One region of the Sphingobium sp. R-21 genome, then DNA from elsewhere that is predicted to be linked to it. Evidence: predicted binding sites of a transcription regulator. Region 1 holds the regulator's gene; the other holds the start of a gene.
The links. The regulator LexA, encoded in region 1, represses DNA repair genes until DNA is damaged. The targets are predictions, from matches to a motif close to GTTCCNCNCTTGTTCT.
Positions count from the first base shown of each region.

Region 2: ACN9MX_RS03965 (ATP-dependent helicase) is a predicted target of LexA. The motif match lies at 3,513-3,528, and genes of this name have one in related genera.

Region 1 is NZ_CP184375.1:1,079,513-1,091,585, forward strand. Features, by position in the region: gene ACN9MX_RS19515 (sigma-70 family RNA polymerase sigma factor) at 1-628, opposite strand, end outside; gene ACN9MX_RS19520 (carboxymuconolactone decarboxylase family protein) at 628-1,083, opposite strand; gene ACN9MX_RS19525 (citrate synthase) at 1,269-2,555, opposite strand; gene gltX (glutamate--tRNA ligase) at 2,573-4,027, opposite strand; gene ACN9MX_RS19535 (ComEC/Rec2 family competence protein) at 4,127-5,059, shown strand; gene ACN9MX_RS19540 (hypothetical protein) at 5,348-5,767, opposite strand; partial or broken gene ACN9MX_RS19545 (ComEC/Rec2 family competence protein) at 5,697-6,905, shown strand; gene lexA (transcriptional repressor LexA) at 6,896-7,582, opposite strand; gene ACN9MX_RS19555 (hypothetical protein) at 7,737-7,895, shown strand; gene glp (molybdopterin molybdotransferase MoeA) at 7,957-9,144, opposite strand; gene moaC (cyclic pyranopterin monophosphate synthase MoaC) at 9,141-9,626, opposite strand; gene trpC (indole-3-glycerol phosphate synthase TrpC) at 9,623-10,414, opposite strand; gene trpD (anthranilate phosphoribosyltransferase) at 10,411-11,403, opposite strand; gene ACN9MX_RS19580 (anthranilate synthase component II) at 11,599-12,073, opposite strand, start outside.
Region 2 is NZ_CP184374.1:838,967-851,039, reverse strand. Features, by position in the region: gene ACN9MX_RS03995 (pseudouridine synthase) at 1-899, shown strand, start outside; gene rsmD (16S rRNA (guanine(966)-N(2))-methyltransferase RsmD) at 896-1,444, shown strand; gene ACN9MX_RS03985 (globin domain-containing protein) at 1,494-1,943, opposite strand; gene ACN9MX_RS03980 (RrF2 family transcriptional regulator) at 2,053-2,505, shown strand; gene ACN9MX_RS03975 (Fe-S oxidoreductase) at 2,486-2,950, opposite strand; gene ACN9MX_RS03970 (GFA family protein) at 3,099-3,494, opposite strand; gene ACN9MX_RS03965 (ATP-dependent helicase) at 3,598-5,874, shown strand; gene ACN9MX_RS03960 (hypothetical protein) at 6,453-7,010, opposite strand; tRNA gene ACN9MX_RS03955 (tRNA-Ala) at 7,571-7,646, opposite strand; tRNA gene ACN9MX_RS03950 (tRNA-Ala) at 7,846-7,921, opposite strand; gene ACN9MX_RS03945 (TIGR02300 family protein) at 8,011-8,346, opposite strand; gene aroA (3-phosphoshikimate 1-carboxyvinyltransferase) at 8,496-9,836, shown strand; gene ACN9MX_RS03935 (CBU_0592 family membrane protein) at 9,833-10,084, shown strand; gene cmk ((d)CMP kinase) at 10,081-10,716, shown strand; gene rpsA (30S ribosomal protein S1) at 10,888-12,073, shown strand, end outside.

The sequences.
Region 1 (12,073 bases):
TCGCCGCGGGACGCTTGCCGCCGCCGTCGCTGTGCAGGCTGACATCCTGGGCAAGCATGGCACCCAGCGCCGTCATGTCGCCGCTTCGCGAGGCGGCGAAGAAGGCTCCGGCGATCTCCAGCCCGCGCTGCCTTTCCACCTTGTAACGGGGCCTCGCCTCTCGCACATGGGTGCGTGCCCGGGCCGCCAGTTGGCGGCAGGCCGCCGCGTCGCGCTCGACCGTTGCGGCGATTTCCTCAAAGCCGACGCCGAAAACGTCGTGGAGCAGGAAAGCAGCCCGCTCCAGCGGCGACAATCGTTCCAGGGCCAACATCAGCGGCAGCGTGACGTCCTCTTCTTCCTCGGCCTCTTCCACCAACGGATCGGGCAGCCAGGGGCCAATATAGGTTTCACGCCTGTGCCGAGCAGATTTGAGCTGGTCCAGGCACAGCCGCGTGACCGTGCGGCGCAGGAACGCCTCCGGCTCGCGCACTGCCTCCCGGTCCGCGCTCATCCAACGGATGAAGGCCTCCTGCACCACATCCTCGGCATCCGACACCGAACCCAGCATGCGATAGGCGACGCGGACAAGTCGGGGACGCAGCGGATCGAAGCTCTCCGCCGCGTCCCCGTGCATCCCCGGCGCCATCACGCGGCCGCCTTGGCCGGTGTATCGTACCAGAGGCCGAAACCCACTGCGATGCGGTTCCAGCCGTTGATGATGTTGATCATCAGGGTCAGTTTCACCTGCTCCTCCTCCGAAAATTCGGCTGCCAGGGCCTTGTGGGCCGCTTCATGGCTGTGCCCTTCGGAGAGGCGCGTCAAGGCCTCGGTCCATTCCAGTGCGGCACGTTCGCGTGCCGTATAGCAAGGCGCCTCGCGCCAGGCGGAGAGCAGATAGATGCGCTGTTCGCTTTCGCCCTGCGCGCGGGCATCGGCGGTGTGCATGTTGAGGCAGTTGGCGCACTGGTTGATCTGCGACGCGCGGATCTTCACCAGTTCGGTGAGGCTGGGCTCAAGGCTGTCGTTAATGGCGTTGGAGGTCGCAAACCAGCTCTTCATAAGCTGGGGCGCGGCGGCAAAGGGATCTAGCTTGGCAGTCATGTCGGCACCTTTCTTTCTGGATTGTGCCTGTATGACGAGCCAGCTCCGGCTGGTGTGACATGGATGCGGAAAAAAACGCAGCTGATCACCGGGGCGACAGTCGCGTGCCTTTGGGGCTTCTGCTCAGACGAAAACGGCGCCCGCGGGGCGCCGTTTCCATATCCATATCCTGTCGAGGGTGGCGCTCAGCGCTTTTCGACGGGGACATAATCCCGCTGCGTCGGACCAGTGTAAAGCTGGCGCGGACGGCCGATCTTCTGCGCGGGATCGGAAATCATCTCGTTCCACTGAGCGACCCAGCCGACAGTGCGGGCAAGGGCGAAAAGCACGGTGAACATTTCGGTCGGGAAACCAATGGCCGAAAGGATCACGCCCGAATAGAAATCGACGTTGGGATAGAGCTTCTTTTCGATGAAATAAGGATCGTTGAGCGCGATATGCTCCAGTTCCTTGGCCACGTCGAAGATCGGATCGTCGACCCCCAGCTTGGCGAGAACCTCCTTTGCGGTCTTCTGCATCACCGTCGCGCGCGGATCGTAATTCTTGTAGACCCGGTGACCAAAGCCCATCAGGCGGAACGGATCGTCCTTGTTCTTGGCGCGGGCGATATATTCCGGAATGCGGTCCACAGTGCCGATCTCGCGCAGCATGTTGAGAGCGGCCTCGTTCGCACCGCCATGCGCCGGGCCCCACAGGCAGGCGATGCCGGCCGCGATGCATGCGAAGGGGTTGGCGCCCGACGAACCGGCGAGACGCACGGTCGATGTCGACGCATTCTGTTCATGATCGGCGTGCAGCGTGAAGATCTTGTCCATCGCGTCGACGACGACCGGATCGATCACATATTCTTCCGCCGGGACCGAGAAGGTCATGTTGAGGAAGTTGGCGGTGTAGCTGAGGTCGTTGCGCGGATAGACGAAGGGCTGACCAACCGAATATTTATAGGCCATGGCCGCGATCGTCGGCATCTTGGCGATCAGGCGATGGCTCGCGATCTTGCGCTGTTCCGGATCGTTGATGTCCGTCGAATCGTGGTAGAAGGCCGACAGCGCACCCACCACGCCGCACATGATCGCCATGGGGTGCGCATCGCGGCGGAAACCGCGGTAGAAGGTGGTGAGCTGTTCATGCACCATTGTGTGGCGCGTGATGGTGCGGGTGAAATCCTCCAGTGTCTTCTTCGACGGCAGTTCGCCGTTGAGCAGGAGGTAGGACACTTCCATGAAGCTCGACTGTTCGGCGAGCTGATCGATCGGATAGCCGCGATGGAGCAGCACGCCGGCATCGCCGTCAATATAGGTCAGCCCCGAATCGCAGCTCGCGGTCGAGGTGAAGCCGGGATCATAGGTGAACATGCCGGTGTTGGCGTAGAGCTTGCGAACGTCGATCACCTGCGGTCCGACCGTGCCGTTCAGAATGGCATAGTCCTTTGCATCGCCGCCGACGCTCAAAGTGGCATTGTTATCCGACATGGTGTTCTCCTGATACTTCAATTGGCCGATGCGTGCCTTGCAGCGGCCAATCGTTCCAAGCTCTCCGCCTTTCCCAGAAGGAAAAGGACGTCGAAAATTCCCGGCGAAACCGTGCGACCGGTCAGCGCCGCGCGCAATGGCTGCGCGACCTTTCCAAGCCCGAGGCCGGCATCCTCTGCCACGCGGCGAATGGCTTCTTCGATCGCTTCGACCGTCCAGGACTGGACGGGTGCAAGAGCGTCGGCTGTCTGTCCCAGCAGCACGCGCGCAGAATCGTCTAGCAGAGCAAGAGCCTTCTCGTCAAAATCCAGCGGGCCATTCTTGAACAGGAACTCGGCGCCTTCGGCAATTTCGTTAAGCGTCCTGGCCCGCGGCTTGAGCGAGGGCATGGCCTCTGTGAGCAGCTTCTCTCCACTCTCGGGCAGAGCCACGTTCAGCCTCGCCGCGACCCTGGGAGCAACCAGCGCGGCAAGGCGTGCATCGTCCGCCTCGCGCAGATAATGGCCATTCAGATTTTCGAGCTTCTTCATGTCGAAGCGAGAGGGCGAGCGGCCGACGCCTGTGATATCAAAGAGTTCCACGGCGCGTTCGCGAGAGATGATCTCCTCGTCGCCATGGCCCCAGCCCAGCCTCAACAGATAGTTGAGCACCGCCTCGGGGAGCATGCCCATCTCGTCGCGATAGGCGTCGACGCCCAGCGCACCATGTCGCTTCGACAGCTTTGCGCCGTCGGAACCGTGGATCAGCGGGATATGGGCGTAGACGGGTTCTTCCCAATTCATCGCCTTTATGATGCCTAGCTGGCGGAATGCATTGTTGAGGTGATCGTCACCGCGAATGACGTGGGTGACGCCCATATCATGATCGTCGACCACGACGGCCAGCATATAGGTGGGCGTCCCGTCCGACCGCAGCAGGATCATGTCGTCCAGTTCCGCATTCTGTACGACGACGCGGCCCTGCACGGCATCCTCGATCACCGTCTCGCCTTCGCGGGGCGCCTTCAGGCGGATGACGAAGGGCGCGCCTTCGGGCGCTTCCGAAGGATCGCGGTCGCGCCAGCGCCCGTCATAGCGCATAGGCTGCCTGGCGGCGCGCTGCTGTTCGCGCAGCTCGGCCAATTCCTCGGCGGTCGCATAGCAGCGATAGGCATGGCCTGCCGCAAGCATCTGGTTCGCCACTTCGGCATGGCGCGGCGCGCGTTCGAATTGGAAGACTGCTGGCTCATCCCCGCCCAGGCCGAGCCATTCCAGGCCATCGAAGATCGCAGCGACCGCCTCCTCCGTCGAACGGGTCCGGTCGGTATCCTCTATCCGCAGCAGGAACTTGCCGCCATGGTGGCGGGCGAACAGCCAGTTGAACAACGCGGTGCGCGCGCCGCCAATGTGAAGAAAACCAGTGGGCGAAGGCGCAAAACGGGTTACCACCTGCTTGTTCAATCCCGTAGAACTCACCGCTTCATTCCCTGACATTTGTCCAGATATCCACCCGGCCTATCCATGATCGCGACGCCCCCTAGCATGGCTTTCGAGCCACGACAAACCTCCGTTGCCACTTGGGTTGGAGGGAGGATGGCGCCGATCTGGCGCCCGCTGGAACTGTGGCTGGAGGAAGAGCGCGAACGGTTGCCGCTCTGGGTTCCCGTGGCCTTGGCGGCGGGCATAGCCACCTGGTTCGTTCTGCCCAACCGGCTGGATTGGCTTGCTTTCTGCTGCGTGATGCTGGGAGTCGCCTCCGCTGCGCTGCTTTTGCCATCGGGTGGCCGGACGCGGCAGGCGCTCATCGCTGGCAGCCTCCTGGCCTGCATGGGTTGCCTGCTGGTCTGGGGCAAGGCGATGTTGGTGGGATCGCCCCCGCTGGCCCGCCCTGTCATTGTTGCGCTGAAGGGAGAAGTCCAATCCGTTCAGAGATTGCCTGCTCAGCGCATGAGTCGGCTTTTGATCCGGCCGATCGGCATGCCGGCGCTGCCCGCCCTGATACGCATCAATCTTGACGAGTCTTCGACGCCGGCTGGACTGGGCGAGGGGGCCGTCGTGGCCGTCCGTACCAGGCTGATGCCGCCTGCGCCGCCCAGCTTGCCGGGCGGCTATGATTTTGCGCGCCGGGCCTATTTCGATGGTATCGGCGCAACCGGCCGTGCGCTGCCGCCCATCACGATCCTGCGACCCGCCACCACAGGTCCGCGCCTGAGAACGCGTTTGTTCGATCACATTCTGACGCGCGTTCCGGGCGAGGGGGCCGGCATTGCTGCTGCGCTGGCCACGGGTGATCAGGGTGCGATCATGCAAGCCGATGCGGAGGCGATGCGGCGGAGCGGCCTTGCGCATCTCCTGTCGATCAGCGGCCTGCATGTGACGGCACTGATCGGTGTGGTGATCTTTTTGCTGATGCGGCTGATGGCGCTCAGCCGCCGGGCAGCGCTTGATTGGCCGCTGATGCTCCTTGCGGCAGGCGGTGGAGCTTTGGCCGGCCTCGGTTATACGATCCTGACCAGTGCGTTATAGGAGTCAACACGCTAAAACCCTCAGAAATCCGTGGATCATGAAAATGTGCCCAGCGCCTTAGCCAGATATAATCATGCTCGCACCTAAGATGAGGCCAACCCCGTAGAACGCAGCAACGACCAAAAATAGAGAGGCGTTTCGTGACGGCTGGGTTCGCGCAATGGCGCTTTGATTGGCATGTTGCCTGATCGAAAGCCGAAAAGGAGACATGAGGCGAATGCCACCGCAAGAATGATCCCGATCACTTCCACTTAATTGGCTCCTGGCCTGTCAGTTTGGCGCTGCTGGCTATGTCGGGTTTGAAATGGCCTTTTCGTAATCGGCCACAAGCTGGTCGAACTTACGCTGCTCTTGACGAATTTGCCTTTTGCGCCAGTGGACGATGACCAGCATGGCGATTGCCATTAGGGCGCAAGTGGCTGCTAAATCAGGTGCCCCATCGCGGATCGCAAGCGCCGTATAAAAGAATAATATGAGCGCCAGCACCCACGCTGCGATGACGCAGAAGGTCGTGAGGCGCCAGTATAGAGGCGCTTCTGGTCGTCCGCTTTTGGGATCGAATGTGACTTTCTGTGTAAGGCTCCACATGGCCTGTGTTTGCCACAGAACACGGACACGGTGCCAGACCTGACTTTGTGGTCTTGTAGCCACTGGTGTTAACCATAACTTGCCTACCGGCGCCGAAGTGCCGACCGTGCGGTCCTGCATCGCTGCCCTGCTGGTGCTCGGAGGACTGGCGACGGGGCGGGATGCGATCACCCTCCGCCTGGTCGCGGCCGGTGCGCTGGTGGTGCTCGCCATATGGCCCGAAGCGTTGATGGGACCGAGTTTCCAGATGAGTTTCGCCGCCGTGGTCGCTCTGGTTTCACTGGGCGAGCATCCCGCTTTCCGACGCTTTGCAGCCGCGCGCGACGAGGCGGCATGGCGCCGGCTGGGGCGCAGTCTTGCGGGCATGTTGCTTACGGGTCTGGTGGTCGAACTGGTCCTCGCGCCGATCGCTCTGTTCCATTTTCACAAGGCGGGCATGCTGGGATCGGTCGCCAATCTGGTCGCCATACCCCTTACCACTCTGGTCGTCATGCCGCTGGAAGCGCTGGCCTTGCTGTTCGATCTGGGCGGGTGGGGCGCGCCCTTCTGGTGGCTTGCTGCGCGGGCGCTGGACCTGCTGCTGCTGGTGGCCCATGGCGTAGCATCCAGCCCATGGGCAGTGATGCTGACGCCCGCCCAATCCGGCGCTGTTTTCGGCCTCGTGATGCTCGGCATGCTGTGGTGCCTCCTATGGCGGAGTCACTGGCGCTGGGCGGGCCTGATGCCCGTTGCCGCAGGCGTGACCATGATCCTCGCAACCCCGATGCCTGGCATATTGATCAGCAGCGATGGCCGCCACGTCGCGGTTCGCACCGCAAGTGGCATGGCGATATTGCGGGCACGGGCTGGAAGTTACACACGCGACATGCTGGCGGAAAGCGCTGGTTACGGTGGCGCGTTGGAAGCATTGCCGGCGTTGCCCCAGGCACGTTGTTCGCTTGATCTCTGCGCCGTCCGCCTGATGGGCGGGGGACGGAAGTGGAACATTTTGCTCACCCGAAGCAATGTAAATATCGACCATGCGATATTGGCGCGGGATTGCGCCAATGCCGATATCGTCGTCAGTGACCGTAGACTGCCGGGCGCCTGCCGACCTCGCTGGTTGAAGGTGGACAGACGATTCCTCGCTCAGACCGGGGGGCTGGCCATCGATCTGGACCATGGTAGCGTGCGCAGCGCGAAAATGCGGAACGACGGGCATCCGTGGATTGCGCGACCTTCCCCTTGGCCGCGCCGGTCCGTACGCGGTCAGTTATAGCGTCGCAGCAGTCCGGCCAACTTGCCCTGAATGCGAACCTGACGCGGGTCGTAGATCTGCGGTTCATAGGCACTATTGGCAGGATCGAGTCTGACTTTGGGCCCTTCTCGCCGGAAATATTTGAGCGTCGCTTCATTTTCATCGATCAGAGCGACGACAATCTGCCCCTCCCGCGCGACTTCGGTGCGCTGGATAAGCGCGAAGTCGCCGTCGAGTATGCCTGCCTCGACCATGGAGTCCCCTGCGACTTCCAGCGCATAATGATCCCCGGTCCCAAGCAGTGCCGCGGGTACGGAGAGCATATTCTGTCCCTCCAATGCCTCTATCGGAACACCGGCCGCGATGCGGCCATGCAGGGGAATCTCCAATATGTCATTGGCGACGATCGGTGGTTTGCTCAAGGCAGGAGCAGTTGTCACCGGCGCCTTGGCAGGAACGACCAGCCTGGGCGCGCGATGCATGGCATCGGGCAGCTTGAGCACTTCAAGAGCGCGGGCACGATTGGGCAGGCGGCGGATGAAGCCGCGCTCCTCCAGCGCATTGATCAGGCGATGGATGCCGGATTTCGACCGCAGGTCCAGCGCTTCCTTCATCTCCTCGAAAGAAGGAGATACGCCTCCCTCTTCCAGCCGGATCTGGATGAAGCTCAGCAATTCCTGTTGCTTGGGTGTCAACATTTCGCCTGCCCTTCTTTGGAACGGATAGGGAACGCATAGGAAACGGAACGGGGCAAGTCAAGCGCCTAACGGTTCGCCGCGTTTATGGGAACGCGCGAGCAGCCGGGCCGTTTTCAAGCGTGCCTTCCCCGAAGAAGGTGAATAGGAGAGTAAGATGGCCAACCAGAACAACCAGGGCGGCGATCAACGTCGCGATCAGCAGGGCGGCGACCGTGCCAATCAGGGCGGACGCCAGCAACAGCAGGAAGACCAGCAGGGCCAAATGGGTGATGAGCGCCGTCAGGACAAGTCGCCCGGCAAGCAGCAGCGCTGAACAATCATCAGCTTTGCACTGGGAGGGGTCGCGTGGCGGCCCCTTTCCTTATGCAAGGGCCTTAGGCAAGGGGAAGCACCGTGACGGGATCGCCTGCCGCCGCCGGAGCGGAGCCTCCGGGGCGCAGGATGAGGCAGTCCGACATGGCCAGGGCGGCGGTGGCGGCGCTATCCTGCGACGTCACCGAAACGATGCCGGCTTCAGTGCGGAAGGCGCGAAGATAGTCGTCCCGTTCCCCCGTGGCGGGTAGTGGCGCTGCCAATGTCGCGACCGCGGTGCGCGGCAGGGGCGATGCCGCGCCCATCATGTGGCGGACCAGCGGCAGCAGGAACAGCGTCGCGGTTACGAAGGCTGATACCGGATTGCCGGGCAGGCCCAGGAAGATGGCGGAATCCAATGTCCCTGCCATCAGCGGCTTGCCCGGCCGCATGCGAATTTTCCAGAAATCGAGCGAGCCGCCAGCCTGGGCGAAGGCTGGACGGACGACATCATGGTCGCCGACCGACGCGCCGCCGGTCGAAACGATGATGTCGGCATCGGCATCGGCGGCGCGAGCAAAGGCCTGGGCCATGCCGGGCAGGTCATCTCGCACGATCCCCAGGTCGATGATGTCGCAGGGGAGGCTCGCAAGCAGGGCCGCCAGCATGGGTGCGTTAGATGACGGAAGCTGGCCTGGCTGCGTCGACGCGCCGGGCGGCACCAGTTCATTGCCGGTGGAGATCAACGCGACCCGCGCCCGGCGGGAAACGGGCAGTGCGCCATGCCCCGCCACTGCGGCAAGCGCGATCTGCGCGGGGCCAAGCGCGCTGCCGGCGGTCAGCAGGAGATCGTCCTTGCGGAAATCGGAGCCGGCCGAGCGGACATGGCGGCCCGCAGCCAGCGCCTCTTCGAGGCCGCGCAGCCTATTTCCTTCGCGGGCAGCATTTTCCTGGATCAATATGGCGTCTGCGCCCGGCGGCAAGGGCGCTCCGGTGAAGATGCGGCAAGCCTGGCCGGGCTCGATCGGCGGAGGAAGCGCCCCACCCGCCGCGCTTTCGGCAACCACCTGCCATGGCCCCGGCGATTCGGCGGCGCGAACGGCATAGCCGTCCATCGCAGAAAGGTCGGCCCAGGGCTGCTCGCGCAGTGCTGCGACATCTTCCATCAGCCAGCGTCCGGCGCAGGCGGCAACAGGCGCATGATCCGTCGGCAGCGGCCTTGCCAGCGCCATCAGGCGGTTCTGCGCCTCCGCAACGGGAAGCAGGCTCATACCGTGCCATCTTCCCTGGCTGTCCAGTCGCCGGACTTGCCGCCGCTCTTGGCCAGCAGGCGCACGTTGCTGATGATCATGCCCTTGTCCAGCGCCTTCGCCATGTCATAGACCGTCAGCAACGCGACCGATGCGGCGGTCAACGCCTCCATTTCCACGCCGGTCTGTCCGGCCGTCTTTGCGGTCGCCGTCACGGACACGCCGTTGCCGTCCAGGTCGAGGTCGACGCTGACGGAACTGAGCGCAATGGGGTGGCAGAGCGGGATCAGGTCGGAGGTCCGCTTGGCCGCCATGATACCGGCGACGCGGGCGACGGCCAGCACATCGCCCTTCTTCACCAAACCTTGCGCGATGGCCGCCGCCGCTTCGGCGCTCATGCTGATGCGGCCGCTCGCGACGGCCTTGCGCGCGGTTGTCGCCTTGGCGGAAACATCGACCATATGGGCCGATCCCTCCTCGTCCAGATGGGTGAGCTTGCTCATTGGCCGGTCAGCAGCTTGCGTGTGGCCGTTTCGACGTCCGCCTGTCTCATCAACGTTTCCCCCACCAGGAAGCAGCGGACGCCATGATCCGCCATGGCGATCAGGTCATCGTGGCTGCCGATACCACTTTCCGCGACGAAGGTGCAGCCTTCCGGAGCATAGCCGATCAATTCATATGTCCGGGCGAAATCGACGGTGAAGTCTCTAAGGTCGCGATTGTTGACGCCAATCAGGCGCGAGCGGAGTTTCATCGCCCGCTCCAGTTCCTGCGCGTCATGCACTTCGACCAGCGCGTCCATGCCCAGGCCTAACGCGGCGTCCTCTATCTCCGCCATCTGATTGTCGTCGAGCGCCGCGACGATGATCAGGATCGCGTCCGCCCCCAATGCGCGGCTTTCCAGCACCTGCCAGGGATCGATCATGAAATCCTTGCGCAGCACCGGCAGGGCGCAGGCGGCGCGGGCCGCGACCAGATAGTCGTCACGCCCCTGGAAAAAGGGCGCGTCGGTCAGCACTGACAGACAGGCTGCGCCGCCAGCCGCATAGGCGCGGGCATGGGCGGGGGGATCGAAGTCCGGGCGGATCAGGCCCTTGGACGGGCTGGCCTTCTTGACCTCGGCGATCAGGCCGAATCCGGAGCGGGCTGCGTCGTCCAGCGCCTTGCGAAAGCCGCGCGGCGGCGTCTGCTCGGCGGCGCGGGCGTGCAGCGCGGAAATGGCGGTTGCCGCCTTCCGGCTGGCGACCTCCTCTCGCTTCATATCGCAGATTTCGATCAGCTTGTTCGTCATTTATAGGCAATCCAGCAATTGAGAAGCGCATTGGCAAGGCCGCGATCGATGGTTTCGGCGGCTTCCTCCACGCCTTCGCGAAAATCGGATACGGCATCCGCCACGACAAGGGCGGCAGCAGCGTTCAGCAGTACCGCATCGCGATAGGGGCCGGCTTCGCCTTGCAACAGGGCGCGCAGGGCGGCAGCGTTAAAGGCGGGGTCGCCCCCCCGGATCGCATCGACCGGATGGGTGGAAAGGCCGAGTTCCGCAGCGGTGAGGCGACGCATCGCGACAAGGCTGCCGCCCTTCACCTCCGCCAGTACGTTGCCGCCGGCCAGCGACAATTCATCCAGTCCCTCGTCGCCGGAAACGATCATCGCGTGATCGACGCCCAGTTCCGCCAGCGCCTCTGCATAGACGGGGACATAGTCAGGGCGGGCGATGCCGACCAGCTGGCGGCGCACCCCTGCGGGATTGGCGAGCGGCCCCATCAGGTTGAAGATGGTGCGTTCCCCGATCGCCCTGCGAATGGGACCAAGCCGTTTGAGCGCGGGATGATAATTCTGCGCAAAAAGGAAGCAGATGCCAAGATCGGCCAGCGTTGCTTCTGCTGTCGTGGCTGCTCGCGCCAGGTCCAGGCCGAGCGCCTCCAGCGTATCGGCCGCGCCCGCCTTGGAGGAGGCTGCCCGGTTGCCATGCTTGGCCACGGGGACGCCGGCAGCGGCGACGACCAGCGACACCGCGGTCGAAACATTGAGGGTGTGATGCCCGTCACCGCCCGTGCCGCAGACATCGATCGTCCCCGCAGGCGCCGTGACCGGGATCATGCGCTTGCGCATGGCGCGGGCAGCGGCGGCGATTTCCGTTGCCGTCTCGCCCCGCCGGGCCATGGCGACAAGGAAACTGGCGATTTCCTCCTCCGGCAACTCGGCATCGAACAGCATGTCGAAAGCTGTTGCGGCCTGTTGCGCGTCGAGAGGCTCGCAAGGGTCGGGCAGGCGGGTCATGGTCGCTGCCTTAATCATGGGAAGGTGCCAGAGTCGAGATGGGATACGCGAAAGTCGCTATGGATGTGCAACAGAGTGGTACTGGGCGGTGCCATATCGCGCCGCCTAATTCCGGATTCGCAGGACTGACGGTGATCAATTTTCCGGCGTTGAGGAAGCAGGAGGACAGGCGGCCGGACTGCCGGGGAAAGCGGTTCAGCCCGCCACGCGTTCGCGGACCGGAATGCCGGCGATCCGCATGAAATTCGCCAGCATGTCGTGGCCATGTTCCGTGGCGATGCTTTCCGGGTGGAACTGCACCGAATGAATCGGCAGGTCACGGTGCCGGAATCCCATGACCGAACCGTCTTCGCTGGTGGCGTTGACGACAAGGCTTTCGGGAATGTTCTCGACGATCAGCGAATGATAGCGGGTGGCCGTAAAGGGCGAAGGCAGCCCCTGGAACAGCCCGGTGCCGTCATGCGTGACCGGCGATGTCTTTCCGTGCATCAGCCCGCCGCGCACGACCTGACCGCCGAAATGCTGGCCGATCGACTGATGGCCGAGGCACACCCCCAATAACGGCGCCCCGGCATCGGCGCAGGCGGCGACGAGATCAAGGCTGACGCCCGCCTCGTTGGGTGTACAGGGGCCCGGCGAGAGCAGAAATGCCTGCGCGCCGGTGGAAAGG
Region 2 (12,073 bases), on a different replicon from region 1:
AATCTGGGCCGCCGCGTCGGCCGGGCTCCGGTGGTCCCAGACGTCCGAATGACGCCAAACCGGTGCCAGGGTCCCGCCCGGCTCGCCCGCCCTTCAAGAAGGCCAGGACGGCGCCCGCAAAACCGGCCAATCCCCATCCCGCCCGCGCCGCAGCCGTCGCTAGCGGCAAGAACGAGCCGCAGCGCATCGCCAAATTGCTCGCCCGCGCAGGCATTGCGTCCAGGCGGGAGATTGAGCGGATGATCGAGGAAGGACGGATCACGCTGAACGGGGAGACAGTGTCCACGCCCGCCACGCTCCTGACCTCGCTTCACGGCGTCGCCGTCGACGGCAACCCGGTCGCCGCGCCGGCACCCGCGCGCATGTTCCTCTTTCACAAACCATCGGGTTTCCTGACGACAGAGCGCGATCCTCGCGGGCGGCCCACCATTTACGACAAGCTGCCGGCCGACCTTCCCCGCGTCATGCCGATCGGACGGCTCGACATGACGACCGAAGGCCTGCTGTTGCTCACCACCGATGGAGAGTTCAAGCGGCAGATGGAGCTGCCCTCGACCGGCGTGCCGCGCACCTATCGCGCCCGCGCTTTCGGAGAGGTCAGCCAGAACCAGCTTGAGGATCTGTTCGACGGGCTGGAGATCGACGGCATCCGCTATGGCCAGATAGAGGCCAATCTGGAACGCCGCACCGGGCGCAACCAGTGGATCGAAATGACGCTGACCGAAGGCAAGAATCGCGAAGTCCGCCGCGTGCTCGAACATCTGGGGCTTCAGGTGAACCGGCTGATCCGCACCAGCTATGGCCCCTTCCACCTGGGCGAACTCGCATCCGGCGCGGTCGAGGAGGTGCGCCAGCACGACCTGGTCCTGTTCCGCAAGAGCCTGAAGGACGCGAAATGAGGATCGTCGCAGGCCAGTGGCGCGGCCGCCCCCTCGTCGCGCCCCGCGGCGACGCGACGCGACCCACGGCGGATCGCACCCGCGAGACCCTCTTTTCCATGCTGCTGAGCCGGATCGGCTCCTTCGAGGGGTTGAGCGTCGGCGATTTTTTTGCCGGCTCGGGCGCCCTGGGTTTCGAAGCGCTTTCACGCGGCGCGGCAAGCTGCGTCTTTGTGGAACAGGACCGTGCCGCGCTCGATGCGATCCGCGCCAATGGCGACAAGCTTGGCATCCGTCCCGACATTCGCCAGAGCAGCGTCCTGTCGCTTGGCCCGGCGAGCAAGCCGCTGGACCTTATCTTCATGGACCCGCCTTATCAAAGCGGGGCGGGCATGGTGGCGCTGGACAAGCTCAGCCGCCTGGGCTGGACCGGCCCCGCCACATGGATCAGCATCGAGACCGACCGCCGGGAAGATGTCGAGGTCAAGGGCTTCGCCACCGACGCGGTCCGGGACGTCGGCAAAGCCCGGCTGACGCTGCTACGCGCAACGGACCAGGCGGAATAATCCGCCCCTCCGATCGGCCCCGGTCCTCGCGGAAGCCCTTCACGCCGGATCACGCCGCTTCGGCATCCTCATAAGCCTGTGCCTCCTTGCCGATCAGGATATTGGCCAAGAACCAATAGGCCTGCCCCCAGGCGTCCAGCACGGCATCGGTCGCCACCTCCTCGCCCAGCACATCGCGGATGGCGGGCAGCAGCGCTTCGGCCACCTTGGGGTAATGTTCCGCCTTGACCCCCGTTTCGACATGGCGCTGCACCATCCGCGCGACGGCGCCGTCCAGAGCCTGCAACCTGTCGATATTCTCGGCATAGCCCAGGATCGCCGCAGCCAGCCGCTTGGGCTGCTCCCCGCTTTCCTGCGCCGCCTGATCGAACATATCCCTGATCGACGCATCCATGAACAGACGGGCGTACATGGCCGTCGTGATCTCCACGCCATGCTTGCGCAAGGCAGGGGCAGTCGCTTTCACGATGGCAATGGTGTCGTTGGTCAATTGGGTCATGGATGCACCTTTGTCGAGCAGTTACAAAGGTGCATCTACTATGCATGTTTTAAGATGTAAACAGGATATATGTTCAAGACCCGTCCTATGGCCTATAAGCGTGGATGCCATGCAGTTGACCCGCCACACCGACTATGCCCTGCGCGTTCTCATCCATCTCGCGGTCGCACCAGGCGGCCGCGCCACCATCCCGGAGATCGCTGACGCCTACGGCCTGTCCCGCAACCATCTGATGAAGGTGGTGCATCATCTCGCCCAAGGCAGCTTTCTGAAGACCCAGAGGGGACGTGGCGGAGGCTTCACCCTGGCGCGTCCGGCAGAGACTATCGGCCTGGGCGAAGTCGTCCGCCATAGCGAGCCTGACATGAAAATGGCCGACTGTGAGGGTTGCGCGCTACGTCAGGCCTGTGGCCTGTCGGGCATATTGCGGGCCGCCACCACAGCCTTCCTGTCTGTGCTCGACCAGCATAGCCTTGCCGATGCGGCGCGGGACCGGGCCGGGCTTGCGGCCATCATCGCCGCCCTGCCCGGCCCGAAAGCCGTCAGCGCCGCTTGCGCATAGATTTGGGCGCTTCGCTTCTGTTGATGCAGCTATCCTGCACGGTCTTGCTGCACAGCGGATAATCCTTCTGTTCAGTTGGCGGAGGAGTCATGTTGCCGCCGACCGTAGCGGGGTTGGCAGACGTGCCGACCGGAGCGGAGGGATCATGCGGCACGCCGGCGGGCGCCGGCTGCATGCCCGTCTCAGGAGGCACGGCACCCATCGGCTGGCCAGCATTGGGATCAGCGGCGGGCGGCGGTGTAGCCGGTGTCGCCGGACTGGCGGAAGCCGCTCCGGGGTCGGCCGGCGTGGCGGGTGTGGCAGGCGTCGCGCCCTGTTCGGGCGGAGGCGGCGCACCGGTCGCTGGCGGCTGCGTCGAAGCAGGCATGTCCTGCGCGATCGCCATACCAGTGACGCCAGTGCAAAAGGCCAGCATGGCCGCACCAGCCAACAGGATCGATTTCATCGGGATCATCCTTTCCTTGTTCTCACCCCGTTCTGCCATTCGGGCTGGACAAAGAACCGGATGCATTACGCCTGCGTTCCTGCGATGGCGACGAACCGTTGCGATCGCGCCGTCAGACGATGCCCCAATGACGCTCCCCGGTGGGGCCTCAATGCTCCGGATAGCGTTCGAACTTGGGCAATTCATGCGCACCCGCCATCCACGGCGCAGCCTCGGCGAATTGCACATGGATGGTGGGCGGCAGAACGGACTGGTCGTCCAGCGTTGCCGTCTGGATGTCGACCATCCCCGGAAAGAAAGCAGAGTTGCGATAGAACAACCCCGTGCCGCAGGTTCCGCAAAATTCCCGCGTCACATTTTCGGAGGACTGGTAGCTCACGGCTTTGCCCGTCACAGTCACCATATCTTCGCGAAACAGAGCCCAGCCGACCATCGGCGCTCCGGCGCTTTTCCGGCAATCCGAACAATGGCACAGCGCGCTATGGACTGGTTCCCCCCGCGCTTCATACTGGATAGCCCCACATTGGCATCGCCCAGAGACCATGGCCTTTCTCCTTGCATGATTCGCCTTTTGTTCTCATAGAAGGAACGGTAGCGCAAGGGGCCCGCTCTTGCCGCTTCCCGCCCAGCATCCTAGTTGACAGCTCATGACCCTGCCCGCTCCCTCGCCCGATGATCCCCCCTATCTTCAGGGGCTGAACGAACCCCAGCGGGAAGCCGTGCTCACGACCGAGGGGCCGGTGCTGGTCCTCGCCGGCGCAGGCACGGGCAAGACGGCGGCGCTCACCGCCCGCCTCGCCCATCTGATCGCCACCAGGCAGGCCTATCCCTCCGAAATCCTCGCTGTCACCTTCACCAACAAGGCGGCGCGGGAAATGCGGGAACGGGTCGGTCGCATGATCGGCCCCGCAATAGAGGGCATGCCGTGGCTCGGCACGTTCCACGCGATCGCCGCAAAGATGCTGCGCCGCCATGCCGAACTGGTCGGCCTGCAATCCAATTTCACCATCCTCGACACGGACGATCAGCTTCGCCTGATGAAGCAACTCATCCAGGCCGAGGGTATCGATGAGAAGCGCTGGCCCGCCCGCCAGCTCGCCGGCCTTATCGACCAGTGGAAGAACAAGGGCCTGACCCCGGAGGAAATCGGCGCCGGCGAGAGCGAGGGCTATGCCAACGGAAAGGGGCAGAAGCTCTACGCCGCCTACCAGGCGCGCCTGCGCGATGTGAATGCCTGCGATTTCGGGGACTTGCTGCTGCATGTTCTGACGATTCTGAAACGCCACCGCGACGTTCTGGAAAGCTATCAGCAGCGTTTCCGCTACATCATGGTGGACGAATATCAGGACACCAACTCCAGCCAATATCTCTGGCTCCGCCTGCTGGCGCAGACGCGCAAGAATATCTGCTGCGTGGGCGATGACGACCAGTCCATCTATTCATGGCGCGGCGCGGAAGTCGCCAATATCCTTCGGTTCGAAAGGGATTTTCCGGGCGCGAAGATCGTCAGGCTGGAACAGAATTACCGATCGACACCCCATATATTGGGCGCTGCCTCAGGGGTCATCGCGGAAAATGGCAATCGCCTGGGAAAGACGCTCTGGACGGACATCGACGTGGGCGAAAAGGTCCGGGTCATCGGCGTATGGGACGGACCGGAGGAAGCGCGGCGCGTAGGCGAAGAAATCGAATCGATAGAGCGCGGAGGCGGGTCGCTGGACGAGGTCGCCATCCTCGTCCGCGCCCAGCACCAGACTCGCGAGTTCGAAGACCGCTTCATACAGATCGGCCTGCCCTATCGCATCGTCGGCGGCTTCCGCTTCTATGAACGTGCCGAGATTCGCGACGCGCTTGCCTATCTTCGCCTGGTCAACCAGCCTGCCGATGATCTGGCCTTCGAACGGATCGTCAACGTTCCCAAACGCGGCCTGGGCGACAAGGCGGTGGAAAAGCTGCATCGGCTTGCCCGCGCAGAGGGCATACCGCTCGCCCTCGCCGCTGCGCGGATACTCGACACGGATGAGATGACGCCGCAGGCCCGGCGCAGCCTGGGCGCCTTCATCGGCGATCTCGCCCGCTGGCGCGACCGCGCGGCGCAACTGCCTCATGCCGAGCTGGCGCGGCAGATATTGGACGAAAGCGGCTACACCGCCATGCTCCAGGCCGAACGCACCGCCGAAAGCGCGGGACGGCTGGAAAATCTGAGCGAACTGACCCGCGCCATGGAGGAATATGAGACGCTGGGCGCCTTCCTTGAGCATGTCAGCCTCGTCATGGACAATGAGGCGCAGCAGGACGAGCGCAAGGTCACGATCATGACCATCCACGCCGCCAAGGGGCTGGAGTTCGATACGGTCTTCCTGGCAGGGTGGGAGGAGGGAATTTTCCCCTCCCAGCGCGCGCTGGACGAAGGCGGCCTCAACAGTCTGGAGGAGGAGCGTCGCCTCGCCTATGTCGCTATCACGCGGGCGCGGAAATCCTGCATCATCCTCCACGCCGCCAACCGCCGCATCTATGGCCAGTGGACCAGCTCCATCCCTTCGCGCTTCGTCGGGGAACTGCCTCCCGAACATGTGGAGGAGGAGAGCAGCATGGCTGGCGGCGCCTCGCTCTGGCGCGCCAACTGGTCCGAACGTGCAGATCCCTTCGCCAATGTCCAACGGGGATCCGGCCGCGGTCCGGGCTGGCAGCGCGCCCAGCAGGGCGGGCAATTCACCACCGAACCCATCCGGATCGTGGAAGCGCGCACATCAGCCGTCTCGCTCGGCAACAAGGGTCGCGACGACATGAGCATCGGCCTGCGCGTCTTCCACCAGAAATTCGGCTATGGCACCGTGGCGCAGATCGAAGGCAACAAGCTGGAGATCGACTTCGAGACGGCCGGACGCAAGCGGGTGATGGACAGCTTCGTCCAGCCGGCTTGATTTTCAACATGCGTTTCCGGAATGGTTCAAAACAATGGGCATCAAATGCTCCGGCTCTCGCACCCCCCCGACAATATAGCCGGACATAAGATCACCGGTCCGTAACCCTGCATTTTTGCCTTTCAAAAGAAATCCGTATATTCCAATAAGATATACGGCAACAGCAACCGAGTCCGCGCCAGAGGCTCCGACGGCTTCCTGATCTCCGCGCAACGAAACTGGCCCCCAGGCGGTTTCAACTTCGCGCAGATGCCAGCTTAACCGTCCTCGTGTTCCGCCGGCGCTACTGCGAAAGGAGGATAGTACTTCTCCCCAGGCCGTTGCCCCGACAGGGATCGCCAACCTCCCGTCAACGCAGACAGGTGCTTCCACTCGAAGCCTGAACCTGTCCCCCGGCTTCGCCCCTCTGCTGCCTACGGCATCCACCACCGAAAGTTGCACAATGGTGCCGTCGATCCAGCGGGGAGCATCGGCTCTGTTCTGCGACACGCCTGGCAAAGGCGAAGCGAGGATCTGTGCATCTACTGCCGAGACCATGCAACTCGCGCTGAGCCATGCGCTCAAGACGAAACGCATCTTCATTGTGGCACCCCGTTGCGGAACTCCGTCTCGCCCCCGTCGGACATGGGTTGTTGCGTCGTTGCCAATGCCGATTGCGCCAACATGTCGCCGGCCGGCGCGCCCATGATGAATGGAAGATCCTCATCTAGAATGGCGGTGAACGCAGTTCCGCGAGGGATGCGGGCGCTTGTGCCGGTCATGATGAAACCCAATGGCCAGGAAGTCATGACAGCGCCTACAACTACCGCCGTACCCGTTACTCCCTTGTCGTTGATTCCGCCCGTCAAACGGACGCGGCGTCCGCTCATATTAAGGTGGACGGCGCGAACTTCGACAAAGCCCGACTTGCCCCACATGCCTTTGTTGCGAGCTTCAATGATCTCTCCTTCGCCGCGCGTTCCAGCGGGAATGACCACCAGCGGACCAATCATTACAGGAGCGACTGTTTCAATCGGAAATCTTTGACCGGAATAGGATTGCTTCTTCTTGGTGGTCAGGTCGGCCAAAATGCGAACCGCAAACTTGGTGCCGACCGGCACATATTGGACGCTGGCGACACCCGCGGAGCTTGTCATCGGGGCCTGAGCCTGCGCCGGGATTACTCCAATCGAAGTCGACCATAAAATCGTAGCGAGTAGTTTCGGCACGTTCTTCCCCCCTTCACGAACTGAACTTGCCGCGACACTACTGCCTTGTTTTATTTACGCTTCTTCGCATTTAGCATTAGCTCGAAAAATTCAGCAGCTAATCCAAATGGCTAGCTGACGATGATCGCGAGTCAGCCGGCTCCGCTAAGCCTTGCACTGCATATCGCGACAGGCGGCAGCATCTGCGATGCAGACGACGAAATAAGGCTCAACCGTAACCCAGCAGCAACAGCATCCTCAAAAAGCGTCCTATTTGTCCAACAGGGGATATTTTCGCCTGTCCTATTCCGTCCCGACCGACCTACCAGACGCCGTCTTTGAAATGTCCGGCATATCAGACCCCCGCGGATACGCGCGCCCAGGCACGCGCGCGCATACACTGTGAACTTCGGCGGAAAATCAAGGAAATCGGCCGCAATCAGCAGCCTCCCGCCCGACAGGATCGAGCGACCTGCCGATGGCAAGGCATTTCGGATGATAGGAAAATTTGGTGGAGCCTAGCGGGATCGAACCGCTGACCTCCTGCATGCCATGCAGGCGCTCTCCCAGCTGAGCTAAGGCCCCATCGTTTGCGGCATCATACCGCATCCCAATGGATCAGGCCATGTCCGGCGTCAAAGCCGTCGGCCTTATGTCTGGACGTCCCGTGCCCAAATCACCAGGAGCGTTGATCGAAGTCATTTGCAACCTCGACACACCCCTTGCTTGCGCTCGGGAGTTTTTCGGAAAAATGTCCCTAGGGACATTTCATTTCCCGAAAAACTGGTGGAGCCTAGCGGGATCGAACCGCTGACCTCCTGCATGCCATGCAGGCGCTCTCCCAGCTGAGCTAAGGCCCCGTTTCCAGTGTCGGCGCCGTTTGGGTCCGGCGCCTCGGAGGCCGCTGCCATTAGGTGGCAGCGAACTCCTTGGCAAGCACAAAATTCAATTAATTGTCGTCGTCGCCATCGTCCCCGCCGGCATCGACGCCCAGGTCGTCGTCGCCGCCCAGATCGACGTCATTGTCCGGCGAATCGCCGTCATCATCCACGTCCAGATCCAGGTCCAGATCGTCGTCGGCCGTCTCCATTTCACCGTCGGCGGTTTCGATGACCTTCTTGGGCGCTTCCTCATAGGGCAACGGCTGTTTCGACTTCAGCACGGGTTCCGGTTCCCAGGCGGTGCCGCAGTTGATGCAGGTGACCGGGTCATCCTTGCCCAGGTCGTAGAAGCGCGTGGCGCATTTCGGGCAGGTACGCTTCGTGCCCCATTCAGCCTTGACCATGTCCGGCCTTATCCTTCTCTTGCGAGTGCTCAAAACAGAAATTACGCGGCACGACAGGGTCGCCCGCGAAGAGACGGCGCCTTGCCATAGCGAGGCCGCGCTGTCAAAAGCCGGGCGCATTTTTTCAAGTTTTGCAGACGGATTGACCCGTGACCGCTTTTTCCGACCAGCCGACCCCGATGACCTTCACCGCCTCCCCCGCCCTTTCCGGTTCGATCCACGTGCCGGGCGACAAGAGCATTTCGCACCGATCGCTGATGCTTTCGGCGCTGGCCGTGGGCGAAAGCCGGGTCGAAGGACTGCTGGAGGGAGAGGATGTGCTGGCCACCGCGGCCGCCATGCGGGCCATGGGTGCGGACATCAGCAAGGATGCGGACGGCATCTGGCATATCCACGGCGTCGGCGTCGGCGGCCTGCTTCAACCGGACGGCCCGCTCGACATGGGCAATAGCGGCACCTCCACCCGCCTGTTGATGGGTCTTGTCGCCAGCCACGCCATCACCGCGACCTTCGTGGGCGACGCCTCGCTCAGCAAGCGCCCCATGGCGCGCGTCACCGATCCGCTGTCCCGCATGGGCGCGAGTTTCACAAGCAGCCCCGGCGACCGCCTGCCGCTCACGATGCGCGGCGCCTGCCCGGCCGTACCGCTCGACTACCGCCTCCCCGTCGCGTCGGCGCAGGTGAAGTCGGCCATCCTGCTTGCCGGGCTCAACACGCCCGGCATCACCCGCATCGTGGAGCCGGTCCCTACCCGCGACCATAGCGAGAAAATGCTCAAGGGCTTCGGCGCAGACCTTGAGGTCGAGGTGGAAGCGGACGGCACGCGCATCATCACGCTCAGGGGCGAAGCGGAACTTCTCCCGCAATCGATCACCGTTCCCGGCGATCCTTCCTCGGCCGCCTTCCCGATGGTCGCCGCGCTTCTTGTTCCGGGATCGAAGGTCACGATCGCCAATGTCGGCCTCAACGCAACCCGCGCAGGCCTTGTCGATCTGCTGCGGGAAATGGGCGGCGACATCATTGTCGAAAATCCGCGCCAGGTCGGCGGGGAGCCGGTGGGCGACCTCGTGATCACCGCCTCGGCACTCAAGGGGGTGGAGCCGGATCCGGCGCGGGCGCCGTCGATGATCGATGAATATCCCGTCGCCTTCATCGCCGCCGCCCTGGCCGAAGGACGCAGCATATTCCGCGGACTGGAGGAACTGCGCGTCAAGGAATCTGACCGTATCGCGACCATGGCGGCGGGGCTGCGTGCCATCGGCGTGCAGGTCGAGGAACTGGAGGACGGCATCGTCATAGAGGGCAGCAATGGCACGCTCCTGCCCGGCGGCGGTCCGATCGCCACGAAGCTGGACCACCGCATCGCCATGAGCTTCGCGATTGCGGGCCTTGTCTCCAGCAATGGTGTAACCATAGATGACATGCGCCCCGTCGCGACCAGCTTCCCGGGTTTCACCACCCTGCTGCAATCGCTCGGCGCGCTGACATGACCTTCGATCTCGCCAGCATCATCGGGTTGATCGGCAGTGGCATGATGGTCTTTGCCTATGCCTACAGCAACATGGCGAAGACGCTGAACTTCATCCTGTTCAACCTGCTGAACCTGGTCGGCGCACTGCTGCTGATCTATTCGCTGACCATCCATTTCAACATCGCGTCCTTGGCGCTGGAGATCGTGTGGTCCATCATCGCGCTCATCGGCCTTGCCAAGGCATGGCGGAAAGGCAAAGCATCATGATCATCGCCGTCGACGGTCCAGCCGCTTCCGGCAAGGGCACCATCGCCAAGGCGCTCGGCCGTCATTATGGCCTGCCCGTCCTTGACACCGGCCTGCTCTATCGCGCTGTCGGGCTCGCCGTCTTGAAGCGAAGCGGTGATCCCGATCACGAAGCGGACGCTCTCGCTGCCTGCGATTTCGACGCCGCCATGCTGAACGATCCTGCTCTGCGCAGCGAGGCCGTCGGTTCGCTCGCCTCCCGCGTCTCGATCCATCAGAGCGTGCGTCAGGCCCTCGTCAATCGGCAGCGCGAATTCGCGACCCAACCCGGCGGCGCGATCCTGGATGGCCGGGATATCGCCACCATCATCGCGCCCGATGCCGAAGCCAAGATCTTCGTCACCGCCAGCGTCCATGTTCGCGCCCAGCGGCGCTATCAGGACGCGCTCGACCATGGCGGCCATCCCGACATGGATAGCCTGATCGCGGACATCCAGGCGCGCGACACCCGCGACATGAGCCGCGACCATGCGCCGCTCCGTATGGCCGATGGAGCGGACTTGCTCGACACCAGCAATTTGACTATAGACGCCGCCGTCCGGCAGGCCATTGCACTGGTGGACGCCCAGTTGGAACGTCGGCGACAGGCCTGACGCGATGCCGGGTGCCGGGAGTTCCCAGGCGCCCTTTTCGCTTATCCACCAGGCGTCGACTCGTCAGGTCTTACGGATGTTCGCGCGGGTATTCGGCCCCGCGGACGATTTGGCCTGAAAGACCACCGGATACAACCGGTAGGCCAGCAATGAAGAATGAAGGAAACTACCATGGCCTCTACGGCATTCCCCTCGCGCGACGATTTCGCCGCGCTTCTCAATGATTCTCTCGGTGGCGAGGACGGCGGCTTCGAAGGTCGCGTCGTCAAGGGCACCGTTACCGGCATCGAAAACGACATGGCTCTGATCGACGTCGGCCTGAAGTCGGAAGGCCGCGTGCCGCTGCGCGAATTCGCCGCGCCAGGCCAGAAGGCTGACCTGAAGGTCGGCGACGAGGTCGAAGTCTATGTCGACCGCGTCGAAAATGCCCATGGCGAAGCCATGCTGTCGCGCGACCGCGCGCGCCGCGAAGCCGCCTGGGACAAGCTCGAAGCCGAGTTCACCGAAAATGCTCGGGTCGAAGGCGTCATCTTTGGCCGCGTCAAGGGCGGCTTCACCGTCGACCTCGACGGCGCCGTGGCGTTCCTTCCCGGTTCGCAGGTCGATATTCGCCCCGTGCGCGACGTCACCCCGCTGATGGATATTCCGCAGCCCTTCCAGATCCTGAAGATGGACCGCCGCCGCGGCAATATCGTCGTGTCGCGCCGCGCCATTCTGGAAGAAACCCGCGCCGAACAGCGCAGCGGCCTCATCCAGACGCTGGCCGAAGGTCAGATCATCGAGGGCGTCGTCAAGAACATCACCGATTATGGTGCGTTCGTTGACCTGGGCGGCATCGACGGCCTGCTGCACGTCACCGACCTGTCGTACAAGCGCATCAACCACCCGAACGAGATGATCAACATCGGCGATACCGTCCGCGTGCAGATCATCCGCATCAACCGCGACACCCAGCGCATCAGCCTTGGCATGAAGCAGTTGGAAAGCGATCCTTGGGAAGGTGCTGCCGCCAAATATCCGGTGGGCGCCAAGCTGTCGGGCCGGGTCACGAACATCACCGAATATGGTGCGTTCGTCGAACTGGAAGCCGGCATCGAAGGTCTGGTCCACGTTTCGGAAATGTCCTGGACCAAGAAGAACGTCCACCCCGGCAAGATCGTTTCGACCAGCCAGGAAGTCGAAGTTCTGGTCCTCGAAGTCGATCCCGAAAAGCGCCGTATCTCGCTCGGCCTCAAGCAGGCCCAGAACAACCCCTGGGACAGCTTTGCCGAACGTCACCCGATCGGTTCGACCGTCGAGGGCGAAGTCAAGAACGCGACCGAATTCGGTCTGTTCATCGGGCTGGACGGCGACGTGG